2 linked regions of the Desulfosporosinus acidiphilus SJ4 genome follow. The main gene of each other region encodes a partner of the protein of the gene in region 2 in a complex. Links are inferred from orthologs where the notes say so. Each region holds a gene or a part of one and is shown on either strand. Other genes may lie near its edges.

Region 1 (7,216 bases), 4.0 Mb from region 2 along the record:
CTGCTGCCGGGCGGTCTCATTGATATTTTTGATTTTCAGGACGAGAACGCCAAAGCAATTGCCAATGGAGGAGAACCGGCTGTCGCTCACGCAGTATTGCTGGGGATAACCAAAGCCTCGTTGGCCACAGATTCCTTCCTGTCTGCTGCTTCGTTCCAAGAAACAACCCGAGTCCTTACCGAAGCAGCGATCAAAGGAAAAGTGGACCCCCTCTTAGGTCTCAAAGAGAATGTTATCATCGGTAAGCTTATTCCTGCAGGAACGGGCATGGCTCGCTATCGAAATATCAAAACCTTCGATGCAAATCCGGTTTGAAATTATTGACACGTTTGAATGCAAATGCTAAACTACTATAGTGTGTGACTAAGGGAGGAAAGCATATTGCTGCTTGATGAAACCTTTAAACAAGCTAGAAATAAGACCGTCGGCTTAAAGCAAACCCAACGCGCCTTGGAAAAAGGTACGGTTCGTTGTGTTTATGTAGCAAAAGATGCCGAAGCTCATGTTTTACGTCCGATTCTTGAATGGTGCAGGACCCATAATGTTGAACGCATAGAAGTCTCAACCATGAAGGAACTTGGCAATGCCTGCGGAATTGAAGTGGGTACTGCGGTGGCGGCGATCTTGGAAGACTAATGTATCGTGCTGGTTTTGGAATTGCTTGCTAAATGCTGAAGCAAGCAATTCCTTGTATATTGATTTGATCAGAAAGGAGGTGGAGACATGCCGACAATCAACCAACTCATTCGCAAAGGTCGTACTTCAGTTGGAAAAAAATCGACAGCTCCAGCTTTACAGTGGGGCTATAACTCTCTTAAACGTAAACAATTCCCGTCGGGCGGTTCCTCGCAAAAGAGAGGGGTGTGCACAAGGGTTTATACGACAACTCCTAAAAAGCCTAACTCAGCGCTTCGTAAGGTTGCTCGTGTTCGTTTGACAAATCAACTGGAAGTTACTGCATATATTCCCGGTATTGGTCACAACCTGCAAGAGCACTCCGTGGTTCTTCTCCGCGGAGGTCGTGTTAAAGATCTGCCTGGCGTACGGTATCACGTAATTCGCGGTGCCCTTGATACAACAGCTGTGCAAAAACGCGCCCAAGGCCGCTCGAAATACGGAGCAAAACGTCCCAAAAAAGCCTAATTTGATTTAGGATGATTGAGTACGCTATAAAGGAGGGATACTGATGCCACGTAAGGGATATATTGCTAAACGGGAAGTTCTGCCTGATCCGATTTATAAGAACCAGACAGTAACAAAGTTTATCAATCAGATTATGTTAGATGGTAAGAAGGGGACTGCTGAGGCTATTTGCTACAGCGCCTTTGATATGATTCAGGAAAAAGCCGGTAAAGATCCGCTGGAAGTCTTTAATAATGCCCTGAAAAACGTAATGCCGGTTTTGGAAGTTAAGGCCCGTCGTGTCGGTGGAGCCAACTATCAAGTTCCTATCGAAGTACGTGCAGAACGTCGTTCGACTCTCGCACTCCGCTGGCTTGTTGCTATGGCGCGTAAGCGCGGCGAGAAAACGATGCAAGAGAAAATTGCTGCTGAGTTGCTCGATGCAGCTAACAATACAGGCGGCTCTGTCAAAAAGAAGGAAGATATGCATAAAATGGCTGAAGCGAATAAAGCTTTTGCGCATTACAAGTGGTAGTTTGTGGCACACTGATTTTGACAGAAAGGGGGAATCGCAGTGGCAAGACAAAATTCACTTGAAAATACGCGTAATATTGGAATCATGGCCCATATTGACGCCGGGAAGACAACTGTTACAGAACGTATTCTTTTCTATACAGGACGTGTGCATAAAATTGGTGAAGTTCATGATGGCGCAGCAACGATGGACTGGATGGTCCAAGAACAAGAGCGCGGTATTACGATTACTTCTGCGGCAACAACTTGTCAATGGAGAAACAATCGGATTAACATTATTGACACACCTGGGCACGTGGACTTCACTGTAGAAGTTGAACGTTCTCTGCGGGTGCTCGACGGTGCTGTAGCGGTATTTTGTTCCGTAGGCGGAGTTGAGCCCCAGTCTGAAACGGTTTGGCGTCAGGCGGATAAATACAAGGTTCCGCGTATTGCTTATATTAATAAAATGGACCGGATGGGAGCCGACTTCTTCCGTGGTGTTTCCATGATCTCTGACCGATTGGGTGCCAGGCCTGTTCCGATTCAGGTGCCTATTGGCGTGGAAGACAGCTTTAAAGGCGTCGTAGATCTGGTAACAATGACAGCGATCATTTACACGGATGATTTAGGAACAACCGCAGAGCATAATGCGATCCCTGAAGAGTTACAGGATTTAGCGAATGAATACCGAGAAAAGCTCGTTGAGGCTGTTGCCGAGACCAGCGAAGAGCTCATGATGAAATATCTCGAAGGTGAAGAATTAACCGAAGAGGAAATCCGCGCGGGTATTCGCAACGGCGTTATAGGCAACAAGTTTATTCCGGTGTTGTGCGGTTCAGCTTTTAAGAATAGAGGCGTTCAACCTCTCTTGGATGCTGTTGTTGACTATATGCCATCTCCGTTGGATGTTCCTCCAATTAAAGGTGTTAATCCGGATACCGGAGAAGATGATCATAGAACTGCATCCGACACCGAACCATTTTCCGCCTTGGCCTTTAAGATCATGGCAGACCCCTTTGTTGGGAAACTGGCTTTCTTCCGGGTCTATTCCGGGGTACTAAGCGCCGGTTCTTATGTATTCAACTCAACAAAAGGTAAGAAGGAACGGATCGGCCGTATTCTCCAAATGCACGCTAACCACCGTGAAGACATTCCGGAGGTTCGCTCAGGCGATATAGCAGCAGCAGTCGGTCTGAAAGATACGACCACTGGAGATACACTTTGTGATGAGAAACAGCCGATTATTCTTGAAAAAATGGTCTTCCCTGAGCCGGTTATCGATGTTGCAATCGAGCCAAAGACAAAAGCAGACCAGGAGAAAATGGGCGGCGCCTTATCACGTTTGGCTGAAGAAGACCCAACGTTCAGAATGCGTACAGACGTTGAGACGGGGCAAACAATTATCGCCGGTATGGGTGAACTCCATCTGGAGATTATTGTTGACCGTTTACAGCGGGAATTTAAAGTTCAATGTGACGTAGGACGTCCTCAGGTTGCCTATAAAGAAACTATCCGCAAAGCGGTTAAAGCTGAAGGAAAGTTCGTACGTCAGTCAGGCGGCCGTGGTCAATACGGACACTGCTGGGTTGAATTTGAACCTATGGAACCAGGATCCGGTTTTGAATTTGTCAATAAAATTGTTGGTGGGGTTATTCCTCGCGAATATATTAACCCAATCGGCGATGGTATCGAAGAAGCTATGCAAAACGGTATTCTCGCAGGATATCCTGCTCTCGATATACGGGCTACAGTCGTTGACGGCTCCTATCACGATGTTGACTCTTCAGAAATGGCCTTTAAGATTGCCGGCTCTATGGCTTTCAAAGCCGGTACCGCTAAAGCCGACCCGGTAATTTTGGAACCTGTTATGAAAGTTGAAGTAACGGTCCCTGAGGAATATATGGGTGATGTCATCGGTGATATCAGCTCACGTCGTGGACGTATTGAAGGAATGGAAGCTCGCGGTAATTCCCAAGTTGTACGCGGCTTTGTTCCTCTCGCTGAAATGTTTGGTTATTCGACAGATTTACGGTCAGCCACCCAAGGTCGTGGAGTATACGTGATGCAATTTGACCATTACGAAGATGTTCCAAAGACCATTGCTGACGGCATTATAGCAAAACGTCAAGGTGCGTAAGCAAGGATTAAAGACCGGGGTTCAAATTCTTTTCAAGCTTGAAGAGGGTTTGAACTTCGGTACCTCGCTGAATTATAAAAACCCTGAAATATTTAAAAGGAGTGAAAAACATGGGAAAAGCGAAATACGAACGTACAAAACCACATGTTAACGTTGGAACCATCGGACACGTAGACCACGGTAAAACAACGACCACAGCTGCAATCACTGTTGTTCTTTCTAAAGTCGGCGGTGCTGTAGCTACAGCATTTGACCAAATCGACAAAGCTCCGGAAGAGCGTGAACGTGGTATTACCATTTCTACCGCTCACGTTGAGTACGAAACCGAAACCCGTCACTATGCACACGTTGACTGCCCAGGGCACGCTGACTATGTCAAGAACATGATCACCGGTGCTGCTCAAATGGACGGCGCAATCCTCGTTGTATCTGCTGCTGACGGTCCTATGCCGCAAACCCGTGAACACATTCTCTTGGCTCGCCAAGTTGGTGTTCCCAGTATCGTTGTTTGGCTTAATAAAGCCGACATGGTTGATGACGCCGAACTTATAGAGCTCGTAGAAATGGAAATTCGTGAACTCTTAAGTTCTTATGAATTTGATGGCGACAATATTCCCATCGTTCCCGGATCTGGACTTAAAGCACTGCAATGTGGCTGCGGAAAACGCGATTGCGAGTGGTGCGGAAAAATCTGGAACCTTATGGATGCAGTTGATTCCTACATTCCTACTCCGGAACGTGACACCGATAAGCCTTTCTTGATGCCAGTTGAGGATGTTTTCACCATTACCGGTCGTGGTACCGTTGCTACCGGTCGTGTTGAGCGTGGTCAAGTGAAGGTCGGAGACGAAGTTGAGATCGTCGGATTAAGCACCGCTGCTCGTAAAACTGTTGTAACCGGCGTTGAGATGTTCCGTAAACTCTTAGACCAAGCACAAGCTGGAGACAATATCGGTGCACTCCTCCGTGGTGTTGAGCGTAAAGATATTGAGCGCGGTCAAGTTTTAGCGAAAACCGGCTCCATTAAACCTCACACCAAGTTTTCCGGAGAGGTTTACATCCTGAACAAAGAAGAAGGCGGACGTCATACTCCTTTCTTCAACAACTATCGTCCTCAATTCTATTTCCGTACAACCGATGTTACCGGTGTAATCGATCTTCCTGAAGGAACTGAAATGGTTATGCCCGGCGACCGTGTAACGATTGATGTTGAACTCATTACTCCAATCGCTATGGAAGAAGGACTTCGTTTTGCTATCCGTGAAGGCGGCAGAACTGTAGGTTCAGGAATTGTTGCCAAAATTAACGAGTAATTAGTCTTTTAAAGACACTAAATTAGAGAGGAAGAGATTCTTCCTCTCTAATTGTGAAGGTCAGGTGAAGGAATGCCATCTGACCTCTGATATCTGGAATGGCGCAAAAGGTTGCTAGGCAGGTGACTCCGCTTGCCTGGGGAATTTTTGCGCTCAACCCGTGTAACGGGAATTTAAGGAGGTAGAATTTAAAATGAGCCAAAAAATCAGAATTCGCTTAAAGGCTTTTGATCACAAAACCTTGGATCAATCTGCAGAACGTATTGTAGAAACCGCAAAGAGGACAGGAGCTCAAGTCAGTGGACCGATTCCTCTCCCTACTGAGAAGAACATTTACACAATTTTGCGTTCCCCTCATGTTAACAAGGATTCAAGGGAACAATTTGAGATGCGGACGCATAAGCGCCTCATTGATATCCTTGAGCCTACGTCAAAAACTGTGGATGCCTTAATGCGCTTAGATCTCCCCGCTGGGGTTGATATTGAGATTAAGCTCTAATTCTTTATTTTTTTGTAGCTTAATTATAAGTCTTGTGATATAATATGTTGTACTTGTCGCGAGAAACGCCCGGTAGCGTGTAGAAAAATTGCGATGAGATAAATAAGATGACACTCTCGTGCACCAGAGTAATCCGGCGCACTTCAAAGTGTCTAGGAGGTGGCATTCGTGTCAAAAGGAATTCTAGGTAAAAAAATAGGGATGACCCAAGTCTTCACTAGCGAAGGAAAAGTCATTCCGGTCACAGTGGTGGAAGCTGGTCCTTGCCCTGTGGTACAAAAGAAGACAGTTGCTACAGACGGATATAATGCTGTTCAACTGGGTTTTTCTGTACTTCGTGAAGGATTGACCAACAAGCCTCGCCAAGGACATTTCCAAAAGGCAAACTTGAAGCCTATGCGTTATGTCAGAGAATTCAGGGTAGAAGACATCGACAGCTATGAAATTGGTCAAGAAGTCAATGCGGACCTGTTTACAGTCGGCGATCGCGTGGATGTCGTTGGTACTTCAAGAGGCAAAGGCTTTGAAGGTATGATTAAACGCAACGGTGCCAGCCGCGGACCAATGGCTCACGGTTCAAAATATCATCGTCGCTCAGGTTCCCTTGGCGCGAAAGGCCCGGCTCGTGTTTTCAAAGGCCGTGTTTTGCCAGGCCGTATGGGCGGCGAGCGTGTAACTGTACAAAACTTGGAGGTCATCCGAGTTGACTTAGATAAAAACCTGATCTTGATCAAAGGGGCTGTCCCGGGAGCGAAAAAATCATTGCTCATTCTGAAGCCTTCTGTCAAGGCGAAGTAGCACTGAGAAAGGAGGAATAAGCAATGCCTAAAGTTCAAGTAGTAAATATGCAAGGCGCACCTGTTGGTGAAATTGAACTAAGTGATAATATCTTTGGAATTACACCCAATGTTCCTGTTCTTCATTCAGCCGTTGTTTCCCAATTAGCTTCTCTGCGGCACGGAACGCAATCAGCTCTGCTGCGCGGCGAAGTACGCGGAGGCGGACGCAAACCATGGCGTCAAAAGGGAACTGGCCGTGCACGTTCCGGAAGTTCACGCTCCCCTGTTTGGAGAGGCGGCGGTGTTGTATTCGCACCGAAACCGCGTAAGTATGGATTTAAATTGCCGAAGAAAGTTAGACGTCTGGCTTTACACTCAGCACTTTCTTCGAAAGTCATAGAACAACAGCTTATCGTGTTGGATGCTCTGAAATTGGAAGAGGTTAAGACACGTGAAATCGTTAAACTTCTCAAGGCTCTGCAAGTCAGCAAGAAGGCAATGATTGTCACGGATGAGGTTGACGAAGCGGTTTTCCGTTCGGCTAGTAACATAGAGGGTGTAGTCACCATGGATGTTGCTGGGATGAATGTCGTAGACTTGCTCAACCATGATGTTCTTGTCATGACTAAGGCTGCGATCTCAAAAACAGAGGAGGTGTTTGCGTAATGCGCGACGCACGTGAGGTCCTCAAAAGTCCGGTTATCTCTGAAAAATCAGTAGGTCTTGTTGAGGAAAACAAATACTCCTTCTGGGTTAATCCAGCAGCTAATAAAATCGAAATCAAAGCCGCAGTAGAAAAAATGTTTAAGGTTTCCGTAGTGGACATTCACACCATCAATGTTCGCGGGAA
Region 2 (7,282 bases):
AAAAATACTTATATTGAACTTATTAAACATACTCCCAGACTATGGGGCAAGTTTTATTACCGCACTTCGAAGATCCCTCCGGGTTCCTTATTTCAGCGCTTTCTGAATGGTTTAGGGCGACGGGAATTCGTGAGATTTATTCAGGTTTTACAGCCTGACCTCGTAATTTGCACCTATCCGACGGTTGCGGGCGTTTTAGCACAACAAAGACTCAGGGGAGTGTTAAATGTTCCCTTGGTGACGGTGGTCACGGATTATGCGGTGCATAGTCAGTGGATTCACCCCGGGGTAGATCATTACATTGTAGGATGTGAAGGGGTTTATGAAGGGTTAGTAGCTCGAGGAATTAATCCCCAATCCATCCATATCAGCGGGATTCCTGTAAGTCCAAAGTTTGAAAGGACCTTGGATCGCCAAAAGATCTTGAATAAATTAAATATGAATCCCAAGCTCCCTACCGTATTAGTGATGGGCGGAGCGTATGGAGTTTTAGGCGGAGCAAAATGGCTTTGCAAAACTTTATCGGAAGCTGCAGTTCCTTTGCAGACTATTGTAGTTTGCGGGCAGGACGAAAAATTATACAAAGCTTTGGACTCGCTGGTCGAAGATAACAAGAATCCTCTGGTACGCTTCGGTTTCGTCAACAATGTTGAGGAATTGATGAGTGCAGCGGATATGATCATAACAAAGGCCGGAGGACTGACAGTTTCGGAAGCCTTGACAAAACGTCTTCCTTTAGTAATTTTCAAACCAATTCCTGGTCAAGAGGAAGAGAATGCCCGCTATTTGGCGCAAATCGGCGCCGGCCGGGTTGCAGAGAACGAAGATGAGCTGGAGAAAATTGTCTTTACCCTTTTAGAACGTCCCGAGATTTTAGAAGGAATGCGCGGAGCAGCTGCGAAGGCTGTTCCGGGTCGTGCAGCGGAACGGGCCTTGGAGGGAATCCTGCAGCTTGTGGAAGAGCGGCGCAGCACCCAGAGGATTGGTTAGGATTCGGAAGGAGTATCAAGAAAGATAGGGAGATAGAACATGTTTTGGGCAGTTATGGTAATTGGTTTCATATTGATATGTGCGGCGCTCTATACTATTATCCCTGACTTGTTTCTCCATCGCCTGGGTTTTGGAAGCTGGAAGCGGCAATATAGTCCGGGAGTTGCACTCACCTTTGATGATGGGCCTGATCCCATGATCACTCCACGTTTGCTGGAAGTATTGAAACGCCGCAAACTTTCAGTAACCTTCTTTGTAATTGCCGAAAAGGCAGCGAAATATCCGGAATTAATTCGACAGATGGTGAAAGAAGGGCATCAAATTGGTGTCCATTCCCTCTCTCATCATTATGCTTGGTTTACATCCCCATGGAAAACAGCCCGGGAATGGACAGAAAGTGTTCGTATCTTGGAGCAACTGATGGATAAAAAAATAACTTGGATGCGCCCTCCGTGGGGGACCTTTAATCTCGTCACTTGGTTGTGGCTTAAAAGACATAACATGAGAGCTGTCTTATGGAACGCCGAAGGCCATGATTGGGAGGCCCGGCGCTCACCTGAAGATATTAATGCCAGGATCCTAAAAAAGGTCAATGAGGGGTCCATTGTCGTCCTTCATGACAGCGGCGGAGAAAGCGGAGCACCGGAAAATACCCTAAGGGCCTTGGAGTTAATAGCGGACAAAATCCCGCAGCAATTAAAGTTGCCCTTTGTTCCCCTTGAATTTCCCGATTGGTCCTTGGGGCGACGCTTAACGTTCAGACTATGGGAAAAGTGGGAGCACCATTATGCTAAACAACATCATGTAGAGCGGGTTGATGATACGAATATTTTCCGTTTGGAAAAAACGATCTATGAGGGACCTGAACTTTACTCGGAAGAGGGAACCTTATTAGCGCAGAAAGGCGATACGGTGGCAGAAATCCATATCGATAATATTCGGCTTCAGGCTAAAGGACGAGACGCCCAGAAAACGGCGCTCAAGGCCATGCGTAAAGCTCTGATATCATTTCCGGATCTGGCGCGATATATAGCCAATAATCCGGGATACTCTAACATAAAAGTATTTATCGGTGAAACATTACTCTACCGCGGGGTAAAAGGGTTTGGCTTTACGGTTCAAGATTTGCCCGATACTTGGAAGAGCAAGGGTATTGCCTGGCTGCAAAGGACGATCATGCTCATCTATCATCCGGAAGGTAAAGAACGACAAAATGGTCGTTTAGGGAACAAAACGAAATTAGTTTGGATTAGCAGAGAAAAGCTGCTTTCCTACGCTGCCTCGGGAATAACCTTTGGCAATAAGGCAGTTAATGAGGGTCAAACATTACATAGCAAGACAAATGGCTAATCGTTAAGCTAATCGTTAATAGGAGCTAAGAGCAAACCTTAAGAACTTGTATGTCTTGTATTTGATTACGGAGCTTAAGTCTGGTATAATGTGCTAGTGTATTTTTCGGTTCGATTTATGCCCATTTTACGTGAAACTTTGTGATAAAGGGGGAACGATATGTTCCCCCTTAGGCAGATTTAAGCTTTAATGTCTGAAATTAAACTTTTTAGGATGTATTTGGCTTAAGCGGGGTTTGTAGTCTTGAAAAAAAGGCAAGACTATTGAAGTATCCCAAACTTGCCTTGCACATAGAGTAAATAGTGTTTTAAGGGGGAGAACATATGTCAGTCTCGGTTGAAAATGTTGAAAAAAATGTAGTGGCTTTGCAAGTTACAGTTGAAGCGGAAAAATTCGCTCAAGCTGTGGATCAAGCTGCAAAAAGCTTGGCTAAAAGGGTGAATGTTCCCGGCTTCCGCAAAGGGAAAGCTCCTCGCCGGATGGTAGAACTTCAAGTGGGTAAGGCAGCTCTCTATGATGAGGCTCTTGACCATATCATCGGGCCAGCTTATGCTCAAGCTGTTGAAGAAAGCGGAATTAATCCTGTTGATCGTCCTGATGTTGAGCTGGTTCAGATCGAAGAGGGTAAAGAACTGATTTTTAAAGCTAAAGTCGTCGTTCGCCCAGAAGTCATTTTAGGCGATTATAAAGGCTTAGAAATAGAACAAGATGTTGCCAGCGTCACTGAAGAAGAAGTTGTGGAAGAATTAAAGGGCAGACAACAACAGCATGCTAGACTCTTAAGCATAGAAGATGGTAAAATTGAAGATGGGGATATTGTGACCCTTGACTTTGAGGGCTTCACCAATGATGTTCCCTTTGCGGGCGGCAAGGCTGAGAATTATGAGCTTGTCATTGGTTCAGGGACCTTTATTCCTGGTTTTGAAGAAGGTCTCATAGGTGCTGAGGTTGGTAAGGAGATTGATGTCAACGTTACCTTCCCTGATGAATATCATAGTGCAGAGCTAGCAGGGCAAAAAGCTGTTTTTAAATGCAATGTTAAAAAAGTCCAACGTAAAGAGCTTTCGCCTTTAGATGATGAATTTGCAAAAGATGTTAGTGAATTTGATACTCTTGATGAATTGAAAAACGATTTGCGGAATAAATTAATGAAGATCGCTGAATCAAAAGTAAAAGATGATCACCTAAAAGCGATTATTACGAAAGTGGTAGACAACGCCAGTGTTGAAATTCCAGAAGCGATGTTTACGCAACGAATTGATGAGATGTTCGAGGAATTGAATACCAGCCTCATTCAGCAGGGAATGAACATGGATCAGTACTATCAGTTTACGAACTCTTCAGAGGAAATCATGCGGGAACGATTACGTCCTCAGGCCGTGGAAAGCGTTAAAAGAGATTTAGTTTTAGAAGCTGTAGCAAAAGCAGAAGGAATTACGGTCACTGAAGACGAAGTAAATGAAGGACTCAAAAATCTTAGTGAGCGTTTTAAACAAGACCCTGCATTGCTCAAACAATCCCTTCTAGAGCGTGGACAGATGGAGTTCTATAAACAAAGTTTGATTCAAGAGAAGACCGTCAACTTTTTAGTAGAACAGAATGCCTAACTACGCCTTAGAGGGAAATTCTGAGGTATAGAGGTGAGAGGATGGCAAAGTACACCGACGACAAAAATCAACTAAAGTGTTCATTTTGCGGTAAAACCCAGGAGCAAGTCAAGAAACTGGTTGCCGGCCCGGGCGTTTATATCTGCGATGAATGTATTGAACTTTGTAATGAAATTATTGAGGAAGAGCTCACAGACGATTTGGGAGTTGAGATCGGAGAGATCTTAAAGCCTAAGGAAATCCGGGCGATTATTGATCAATATGTTATTGGTCAAGAAGAAGCGAAAAAGGCACTTTCCGTAGCGGTATACAATCATTACAAGCGTATTAATCTTGGTATGAAGATTGATGATGTGGAATTGCAGAAATCCAATATTATTATGCTTGGCCCCACTGGTTCGGGAAAAACTTTGCTGGCCTCGACTCTGGCTAAGGTTCTTAATGTTCCCTTTGCTATCGCTGATGCCACATCGCTTACAGAAGCTGGTTATGTAGGCGAGGATGTCGAAAATATTCTCTTAAAATTAATCCAAGCAGCTGATTATGATGTTGAAAAGGCAGAAAAAGGTATTGTCTATATTGACGAAATCGATAAAATTGCCCGCAAATCAGAAAACCCTTCCATTACCAGGGATGTATCAGGAGAAGGAGTTCAGCAAGCCTTACTGAAGATTCTCGAAGGAACAGTCGCCAGTGTACCTCCACAAGGTGGGCGGAAACATCCTCATCAGGAATTTATTCAGTTGGATACCACAAATATCCTCTTCATCGTCGGCGGGGCTTTTGATGGAATCGAAAAGATCATCAAGAATCGTACCGGTGAAAAGACCATGGGTTTTGGGGCCGATATCCAAAACAAAAAGGATTTGAAAATCGGGGAAGTTCTCAAAGGAATTTTGCCTGCGGACTTGCAAAAGTATGGGCTTATCCCCGAGTTTGTTGGACGTCTCCCCATCATTGTGACCTTGGATGCGCTGGATGAATCTGCCTTAGTCAGAATCCTGACTGAACCTAAAAATGCTCTGGTTAAACAGTATCAGAAGCTTATGGAATTAGACGGCGTAACTTTGGAATTTAAAGACTCGGCCCTTACATCCATTGCCTCTGAGGCGATTCGCCGCAATACCGGTGCACGGGGATTAAGAGCTATCGTGGAAGAGCTTATGCTTAATGTTATGTACGATTTGCCTTCCCGCACTGATGTAACCAAATGCGTAGTAACCCAAGAAGTAGTTCAGAAGAAGGAAGAGCCGATGTTGGTTATGGCTGATAAGGTTAAAAAAGGCAAGAAGGAAGAATCTGCCTGAACTTTGAAGCCTGAAGCCTGAGCAACAAATATGAACGATTAATACGTGGGCTGCAACAAAACCTGTAGATTTTGGTTTTGTTGCAGCCTTTTAGTTTTCTCTCTATCTTTGTGAAATTAAATGTTTTTAATTTAAATCTGCTGGCAATACTAAAAGGGAGAAAAAACTGAGAGGAAATGAGTGTATGAATGGACTGGGCGGAATAGTTATGGTCGTTCAGTTGGTTTTTGCTGTTGTCATCGGGCTGTATTTTTGGGGAATGCTCAAATCGCAACAGGGTAATAAAATCTCCGTTGAACGCGAATCACGTAAAGAACTTGAGAGGCTGCAAAAGATGCGTAAAATCGCTTTAACAACTCCTTTAGCCGAAAAAACTCGTCCTATTCATTTCGAAGAGATTATCGGTCAAAAAGAGGGTATCAAGGCGTTAAGAGCTGCGCTTTGCGGTCCCAATCCCCAGCATGTTTTGATCTATGGGGCTCCGGGTATCGGTAAAACTGCAGCTGCTCGTTTAATTTTAGAAGAGGCCAAGAAAAATCCCCTTTCTCCTTTTAAAGAGAGTGCCTGTTTCACTGAGATTGACGGGGCGACAGCTCGCTTTGACGAGAGGGGTATAGCCGATCCTCTGATAGGTTCAGTCCATGACCCGATTTACCAAGGGGCCGGAGCCATGGGTTTGGCTGGAATTCCTCAGCCAAAACAGGGAGCTGTCACGAAAGCCCATGGAGGCATCCTATTTATTGACGAAATAGGGGAACTTCATCCGATCCAGATTAATAAGCTTCTAAAAGTTTTGGAAGACCGAAAAGTAATTTTAGAAAGTGCCTATTACAGTTCAGAGGATCCGAATATTCCCCAGCATATTCACGATATTTTCCAGAATGGGCTTCCGGCAGATTTTCGTCTTGTTGGGGCCACCACTCGCAGCCCGGAGGAAATCCCGCCTGCCATACGCTCCCGGTGCATGGAAGTTTACTTCCGTGGCTTGCTTCCCGACGAAATTGCGGAGATTGCTCGTGTTGCCGCAGCAAAAATGGATATGACCTTTACTCCGAGTGCCATAGAAGTCATTAAGCAATTTGCCTCTAATGGACGGGAAGCTGTTAATATGGTCCAACTAGCCGCAGGGGTAGCCTTAACAGAACGCCTGACAGAAGTGGACGTGGAAATTGTTGAATGGGTGGTCACTACAGGACAATATACCCCTCGTCCCGAAAGGAAGGTCCCGGCGGAAGCCAGCATAGGAGTTGTTAACGGACTTGCTGTTTATGGCCCTAATATGGGTGCCTTATTGGAACTTGAAGTAACCGCCATGCCTGTTGCCCCAGGTACAGGTAACCTTCTTGTCACAGGGATTGTTGAAGAAGAAGAGCAAGGGAGTGCCGGTAAGAAGATTCGGCGGAAGAGCATGGCCCGCAGTTCCGTGGAGAATGTCCTTACGGTCCTCAGGCGGCAGTTAGGAATTGAGCCGGGAAACTATAATATTCATGTTAATTTTCCCGGCGGGGTGCCTATAGATGGGCCATCAGCGGGAATAGCCATTGCCACTGCCACAGTTTCCGCAATCCTGCAGCAGAAAGTGGATAATTATGTGGCGATGACAGGAGAATTGTCAATCAGAGGAAGGGTGAAACCCATCGGTGGAGTGGCAGCTAAGATTGAAGCGGCAAAACAGGCCGGATGTAAACGCGTTTTAATCCCTAAAGAAAATTGGCAAGAGAGATTTGCTGAATTTGAAGGGGAGATGGAGGTAATCCCTGTGGAAGAGCTTTCCCAGGTTTTGCGGCTGGCGATTTCCGCTGAAATAAGGCTGGAAAAAACAGAAATACGTCCACCTTTGGAAGAAGTTCTAAGTTGTTTAGATTTTGCTGTAAATAAAGTGGTAAACAATGCCTCTGTAAATTTGCCTGAACAAGGCAAAACATGTTAGAATAGATAATGATAAGTTTGGCACACTAGCTGTAGTGTGTCTTTTTCTATAGATCTAATAGGGGGGATATTGATGAGCAAAGAACGTGAATTACCATT

Evidence for each region.
Region 1: the proteins of tig (region 2) and rpsG are in contact, whole or in part, in a crystal structure (PDB 3GTY), measured with the Thermotoga maritima proteins. The link is inferred for Desulfosporosinus acidiphilus SJ4 from one-to-one orthologs. Residues at the interface, in WP_004081061.1 of Thermotoga maritima: Glu122, Val124, Val129, Leu130, Tyr133, Glu188, Gly259, Ile262, Tyr263, Glu266, Ser270, Glu273, Gln274, Glu277, Arg308, Gln311, Ile312, Ser315, Tyr316, Glu325, Arg329, Arg336, Leu363, Phe366, Trp367, Arg373, Leu377, Arg381, Leu384, Glu387; in WP_004081843.1 of Thermotoga maritima: Lys34, Lys52, Lys55, Glu59, Arg62, Gln63, Glu66, Asn67, Lys69, Val71, Arg95, Ala109, Lys110, Lys111, Gly112, Arg113, Pro114, Glu117, Glu121, Ile124, Ala125, Tyr127, Asn128, Asn129, Thr130, Gly131, Lys135, Asp139, Arg142, Met143.

What each region holds. Positions count from the first base shown.
Region 1 is NC_018068.1:494,682-501,897, forward strand. The notes cover bases 1-2,921. They hold rpsG (30S ribosomal protein S7), read left to right. Parts: upstream 1-1,186; coding sequence 1,187-1,657; downstream 1,658-2,921. Other genes in these bases: rpoC (DNA-directed RNA polymerase subunit beta'), read left to right, coding at 1-315; DESACI_RS02365 (L7Ae/L30e/S12e/Gadd45 family ribosomal protein), read left to right, coding at 385-636; rpsL (30S ribosomal protein S12), read left to right, coding at 724-1,143; fusA (elongation factor G), read left to right, coding at 1,697-2,921. In the rest of the region: more of fusA, read left to right, coding at 2,922-3,775; tuf (elongation factor Tu), read left to right, coding at 3,886-5,088; rpsJ (30S ribosomal protein S10), read left to right, coding at 5,282-5,587; rplC (50S ribosomal protein L3), read left to right, coding at 5,756-6,385; rplD (50S ribosomal protein L4), read left to right, coding at 6,409-7,032; DESACI_RS02405 (50S ribosomal protein L23), read left to right, coding at 7,032-7,216.
Region 2 is NC_018068.1:4,485,533-4,492,814, reverse strand. The notes cover bases 1,819-4,805. They hold tig (trigger factor), read left to right. Parts: upstream 1,819-2,663; coding sequence 2,664-3,947; downstream 3,948-4,805. Other genes in these bases: clpX (ATP-dependent Clp protease ATP-binding subunit ClpX), read left to right, coding at 3,989-4,805; DESACI_RS20670 (polysaccharide deacetylase family protein), read left to right, coding at 1,819-2,340. In the rest of the region: DESACI_RS20675 (MGDG synthase family glycosyltransferase), read left to right, coding at 1-990; more of DESACI_RS20670, read left to right, coding at 1,030-1,818; more of clpX, read left to right, coding at 4,806-5,254; ATP-dependent protease LonB, read left to right, coding at 5,439-7,184; lon (endopeptidase La), read left to right, coding at 7,257-7,282. UniProt on the Bacillus subtilis protein: Involved in protein export. Acts as a chaperone by maintaining the newly synthesized protein in an open conformation. Functions as a peptidyl-prolyl cis-trans isomerase.